2 regions of the Lysinibacillus sp. NPDC097868 genome follow, and region 1 is predicted to be linked to the other one. Evidence: riboswitches for the same ligand, from Rfam matches in the RefSeq annotation. Region 1 holds a riboswitch; the other holds the start of a gene.
The links. Region 1 has a riboswitch for thiamine pyrophosphate ahead of thiM (hydroxyethylthiazole kinase). Riboswitches for the same ligand answer to the same signal wherever they lie in the genome.

Region 1 (3,426 bases):
ACTAGTGAGATGGGATAATCATCTTGGCCAATGTGAATCCCATCTGCATTGAGCTTTAGGGCAAGGTCGAGATCATCATTCACAATAAAGGGAACGTTGTATTTCCTGCATAGATTTTGGCATTGACGTGCAAAATGTTCGTAGGGCTCATTCGTCAATGCATATTGTCCTTTTTCACGAAATTGAAACATCGTAATGCCTGCTTGCAATGCTGCCTCAAGTATTTCTAAAGGTTGTCTATTTTTCACATTCGCTGTACCCATTATAAAATAAAGCTGTAAGTCACTGCGTTTCATGTATGGTCACCTCGCAAGTATCATGAAACTTTTTGTAAGCAAAATGATTCGTTGGTCCATTGCCATTTCCAATCGATAAATCATGGCTAATGGCTAGCTGAATAAATTTCTTGGCTTCAATAATTGCTTGTTTTAAAGGCATTTTCCGACCAATAAAAGCGGTTAATGCAGCAGAAAATGTACATCCCGTTCCGTGCGTGTTTTTCGTTGTAATTCGAGTAGATTGCATTGAAAATGTTTCGCCATCTTCAAAAAATACATAATCCGTTGCAAAATTATCGTCATGTAAATGTCCACCTTTGATAATGACACATTGAACACCTAATTTTAATAATGATTGTGCAGCTTGCTGAATGTCTGATAAATTGTGTATTTTTCTAGCAGTAAGTGTCTCTGCTTCTGGGATGTTAGGCGTTACGATTGTAGCAAGAGGTAATAAAGCTTCTTTTAATGCTTCAACTGCTTCTTGTTGTAATAAGTTTTCGCCACCTTTGGCAATCATCACAGGATCAACGATAAGGGGAATATTTAAATTAGATATAGCTCTTGCAATTGTATAAATAATATCAGAGGAAAAAAGCATTCCTGTTTTTACTGCACTAATTGGAAAATCATCTAGGAGTGAATGAAGTTGTTTATTTACAAAAGCATGTTCAATTGGAAGCACACCGTTCACTCCTAAGGTGTTTTGTGCTGTTAAAGCAGTTATAACGGATGTCCCGAATACATCTAATTCCTGAAATGTTTTTAAATCAGCTTGGATACCAGCTCCACCACCACTATCTGAGCCAGCTATTGTTGTTACAATATGCATTATTTTTCACCGTCCTTCGATAAACGGTGTAACTCATTTAAGACCGATACTGCAAAATCACCGTTATATGGCGCAGATGAGGCGGCATGTTCAGCAACTTTTTTATAGCTCGTTAATGTATTGCACAACTGAGAAAATGGCTTATTGCCTGCAATATAAGCTGCACAGCAAATGGCACTTAACAAACAACCAGTTCCTGTAACTTCTGTCATTCGAAAATGTCCGCCAATAATCCATTTGGAATGCTCTCCATCAGTTATAAAATCCTTTTCACCAGTTACAATAACGATACAATTATATTTTTTAGAAATTTCTTTCGCTTTATCTTCAACTGAAATGGAACCGCTGCCACTATCTACTCCTTTTTGTTGCCAACGAACATCAGCAATAGCGGCAAGTTCACCGATATTACAGCGAATAACAGCAAAATGAACGGCTTCTAATAATTGCTGTACCGTTTGTTTACGTAAATTTGTTGCTCCAACACCAACTGGGTCCAAAATAACCGGTACACCTAGCGCGTTTGCCTTTTTTCCAGCAAGTAACATCGATTCTTTTGTACGGGTAGTGAGTGTGCCAATATTAATCAATAGGGCTGATGCAATCGATACCATCTCCTCAACTTCCAGAGATTCATCTGCCATTACAGGTGAAGCACCAATTGCTAATAAGCCGTTTGCTTGAAAATTTGCCACAACATAATTTGTAATACAATGAATGAGTGGCTGTTTTTTACGAATAGTTTGAAAAATCATCGTAGTCCTCCTTTTTTGGATGGACGTAAGCATGCAAAAAGCTCTTTTTCGTGCAAAGTATACACGTAAAAAGAGCTTATCATCAATAATAAGATGTGTGTTGCTCCCTACGTCAGTATTAACTAACAGGTTCAAAGGGTCAGGTTTTACCTTCTCAACTCACTAAGAGTCCCCCTGCAATCATGAAGTTTTAGTTGTCCAAAATGTAACATACCTATCCACAGTATTCAATAGCGTTTTATCATTATCTGGAAAGCAGTGACTGATGCCATATAATAAACCATGATAATTGTCATGACTTTCTTAAAATAAGGTTCATCCATTGAAAATCATAAAAAATGAGTTTTATAATAAACCTAGCAATAAGGAGGAAGTTATTATGAAAAGACAGGATTTAATCGCACCAGAATGGTATAACATTGTTGAGGAGATTGAGAAGTATGCTCAGGACCCTACTAAAAATGCATTAATTGTTTATAACAATCACGAAGAAATTCAACACATTACATATGCAACTTTACTTGAAAAAGCAAATCAGGCGGCCCATGTATTTACTTCGCAAGGACTAACAAAAGGCGACGTGCTTTTAGTTATGGTTCCAAGATCTGTCGAGGCATATATCGTCTACATAGCGGCTTTGAAAGCGGGCTTAACGATTATCCCTAGTTCAGAAATGTTACGTACAAAGGATATTGAATATCGAATCACACATGCAAATGCAAAAGGAATAATTGCCTACGAGCCATATATTGAGCAATTTGACGAAGTAAAAAACTTAAATGGTATTTTGCAATATGTTATTGGACATGCTCATGCACCATGGCAGCCGTTGCTTGAAAAAATGGAGCAGCATCCTACAGACTATACGAATCCTACACCGACAAAAAGTACAGACAATGCTTTTTTAGCCTATACAAGTGGGACAACTGGCAATCCTAAGGCAGCTGTTCATACGCATAGCTGGGGTTATGCTCATTTACGGACAACAGCACCGAATTGGTTAGGTGTGCAAGAAAATGATATAGTATGGGCTACTGCGGCACCTGGCTGGCAAAAATGGATTTGGAGTCCGTTCCTAGCAACTTTAGGAAGCGGTGCAACAGCTTTTGTTTATAAAGGCAAATTTGATGCATCAATTTATTTGTCATTGCTTGAAAAATTTAAAGTAAATGTATTATGTTGTACACCGACAGAGTATCGTTTTATGGCAACACTCAATAATTTACAGGACTATAATTTAAGTGAGATTCGCCAAGCTGTATCAGCGGGTGAACCACTGAATAGTGAAGTTGTAAAAGTGTTCTCAGAAACGTTTGATATACAGGTTCGTGATGGTTACGGCCAAACGGAAAATACGTTACTTGTTGGGACAATGGTTGGCATGGAAGCGCGCGTCGGCTCAATGGGTAAACCGACACCAGGAAATACAGTAGAAATAATTGATGACCTAGGACATCCTGTGTCTGAAGGTGTTGTTGGGGATATTGCAGTGCATCGCGAAACACCTGCACTCTTTAAAAAATATTTCCAAGATCCTGAACGCACAAACCTACAATTCCGC
Region 2 (3,426 bases), 2.6 Mb from region 1:
GCAGCGGCGTATGATAGTTTGGCAGATTTAAAATTGCAGAGGAAGCATATTATTTTATTAACTGATGGACAGTCGCAATCAGGCAATTATGAGGATTTAATTGAAAATGGTAAGGAACAAGGGATTACACTTTCTACAGTGGCGATTGGACAAGATGCAGATGGCAACTTACTACAGTCATTAAGTGAAATGGGTAGTGGTCGTTTCTATGATGTCATTGATGAACAAACAATTCCTTCAATTTTATCGCGTGAGACAGCAATGATTTCACGTACTTATATAGAAGACAATCCATTTTACCCTACAATTTATAATGCAGCTGGATGGAATGCACTCTTTGCAAATGGTGTGCCACAAATGAATGCATATATTGGCACGACAGCGAAGCAGGGAGCTGCTGTGATAGCTGAAAGCGAGAAGGAAGACCCTGTATTGGCACAATGGCAATATGGACTTGGTAAAACTTTTGCTTTCACATCAGATTCGACAGGGAAATGGGCTGGTGACTGGGCAAGGTGGCAAGAATGGGGATCATTTTGGCAAACAATCATTTCGCAAATGCTACCAAGTTATAATGATGTAGCCTATGATGTACGTCTTGATACAGATGGCTCATTTATCATCACGGACCCGACAAATGAAGCTGCATTTTTAGATATTGTCGCTGTCGATGAATCTGGCGAGGAGCTTGATTTGCAGCTTGAAACGATTTCTGCCTCGCAAGTACGTGCAGTTGTCAAAGCTAAACCAGGGTTGATTTTTTTCCGTATTGCTGACGAAGAGCAGGCCATTTATCAGGCTGGTCTAAGCGTACCGTACAGTGCAGAATATGAATTACGTCCTGTGAATGAGACACTTGTCGAGCAACTAACGAAGCGAACTGGTGGCTCTGTCTTGAAAGAACCACAAGACGTGTTCCGTAAGTTCACTAACAAAGGAGCAGAGCGCCAAAATATTGCAACATGGTTACTATTAACGGGGATGCTATTATTCTTCGTAGATATTACGATTCGACGCTTTGGATGGAGCTTTATAACAAGGCATAAGCAAAAAGAAAAGTCTGTAGAAGAAGCAACCGTACAGGCGGAGGACACGAACGTTGCACAGCTATTAAAAGGAATGAAAAAACGCTCTTAATCAAAAAAACGATGGCACATTGCTAAAAGCATGTGCCATCGTTTTTGTATAAACAAAGTTACTTCGTAATAAGCATATGCGATGTGGTTTTCCGTAGACTGCTAGCAATCATAATACCAAGAAATGCTCCAATTAAACTAGATGTCAAAAATGCAGGCATAAAAAATAATGCACCTACGGATGTTCCCATTAATAATTGCGCATATGGTACAGCGACTAATGAGGCCATAATACCTGTGCCAAATACTTCACCAACACCAGCTAGCCAGTTGTTGCGACTGTATTTATAAGCAAAGGCTGCACATGCCGCACCGATGACGCTTCCAGGAATCGCTAAAAGAGAGCCTGTGCCTGTTAATATACGAATCAATGCTGTAACTATAGCAACGATGATAGAAGGCATAGGACCTAATAGAATGGCACAGATGACATTGATCGCATGTTGTACAGGATAAGCACGAGCAATGCCAGTTGGAATGGAGACAAAAGTAGAGCCTGCTACTGCAATAGCTACTAATAAAGCCATAGTAGTTAGTTTTCGAATAGACATGATAGTTACTCCTTTTAGTTTTGTGCGATGAATCGCCGATAGAACAAAGTGAACCGCCGGTAAAATGCTAGAAATCGCCGATAGGTCCCGAAATTTCCGATAGCACTGTCAAATGAATACAAAAAAGCCGCTTCCTTGTCACGAAAGGAAGCGGCCTTGCATTTTTAAATTACATGAAAGCAAGCGTCGCCACTTCCCTCCGCTAGTGTGAACTAGATCAGGTTCAAAGGGTCCGTATATGAGCATATACGTCTCAGCCTTGTAAAGACTCCCCTAGTGGTGTTAAACGATTTAATTTTTCGATAATAAATGTACCATATTACAAATAATTGTCAATGGACTAATTTGTATCAGGCTGCATAAGATGCGGCGCCTTTTTCAATGTCCAAATGAGCGCTACTAAGAAACATGTCATTAAAATAATTGCTCCAAATATATACGGACTGTTCATATTCCAATCGAATAAAAGACCCGCAAGTGCAGGACCAATCATATTTCCAAGACTCATATAGGCATTGGTAAGTCCAGCGGCTAAACCTTGTTCATTGCCAGCAAGTTTAGAAATCAGTGTGTTGACGGCTGGGCGAATAAGTGTTGTTGCCGTGGAGAAAATCGTTGCGACAACTAAAATAAGTGCAAAGCCAGAAACAAATAATATTAGGAAAATAGCTACAGCAGCAATAAATAAATTGACTAATACAACTTTCATTTCCCCAAAGCGCTTAAAGAGTGGTGTGATGATGAACATCTGCACAACAACACCAAATGCACCACCTACAGTTAAAATTATCGCAATATCGGTAGGTGTGTAGTTAAATTTGTCTGTCACAAATAATGATAATGTTGTTTGGAAATTGGCGATGCCGAACGAGAACACAAGCATAATAATCAACATGACAAAGTATGGCATTTGGACTGAACGTGCCATCTGCCTCACAAGATTATCTTGCTTTTGTGCTTTTTGAGCTGCACTTGGTTTTGTAGAAGGTAATAACAACAATGAAAGGATAGAGGCAATAATAGCAGCTCCTCCAGCCATAAAGAATGGGAAATGCAAACTAACTTTAGATAAGAATCCACCAATACCTGGTCCAATCATAAAACCAAGAGACATAGCGGCACCTAACATGCCCATTCCTTTACCTCGTTCTTCATACGTTGTGATATCTGCTACAAACGCCATAATTGGAGGTGCTACAAAGGCAGAACCTAAACCTCCTAAGAAACGAGCAACAAAAAGCATCCATACGTCTGTAGATAGCCCGAACGAAATTTGCCCAATACCAGTTACAATCAGACCAAAAACAATCAAGTTTTTTCGACCATATCGATCCGAAAGATTCCCAGCAATTGGAGAAAAAATGAATTGTGCAAAGGCGAACGTTGCAATTAACATGCCAAGAACTTGTCCTGCTGCACCAAATATATGTAAATACTTTGGCATAACAGGAATAATAATTCCGATGCTCCCCATAGCGATAAACATATTAAACATTAAAATATACAAAGCCGCCTTGTTTGACTTCTGCTGGGTCATTGAATCCCCCCCTTTTTTCTATTGAAACATTATTACAGTCTATCATAAAGAAATATTGCTTGGCTATTGGATTATAGTCGTAGATGAATGACCTGGTCATCGGAACGAAGACATTGTTTTTCCTCTGAATAATACAATTGATTTCCGCTACGGGCGTCGCATTCCGCGGGCACACCGTAAGCCGCAACCCTCGCTGGCGCGC

Region 2: another riboswitch for thiamine pyrophosphate. It lies ahead of thiW (energy coupling factor transporter S component ThiW); the one in region 1 lies ahead of thiM (hydroxyethylthiazole kinase).

The regions. Positions count from the first base shown of each region.
Region 1 is NZ_JBIWBS010000001.1:2,801,827-2,805,252, reverse strand. Features, by position in the region: gene thiE (thiamine phosphate synthase) at 1-296, opposite strand, end outside; gene thiD (bifunctional hydroxymethylpyrimidine kinase/phosphomethylpyrimidine kinase) at 283-1,110, opposite strand; gene thiM (hydroxyethylthiazole kinase) at 1,110-1,865, opposite strand; TPP riboswitch at 1,953-2,051, opposite strand; gene mbcS (acyl-CoA synthetase MbcS) at 2,245-3,426, shown strand, end outside.
Region 2 is NZ_JBIWBS010000001.1:174,733-178,158, forward strand. Features, by position in the region: gene ACIQXJ_RS00800 (VWA domain-containing protein) at 1-1,137, shown strand, start outside; gene thiW (energy coupling factor transporter S component ThiW) at 1,196-1,687, opposite strand; TPP riboswitch at 1,865-1,972, opposite strand; gene ACIQXJ_RS00810 (MFS transporter) at 2,028-3,224, opposite strand.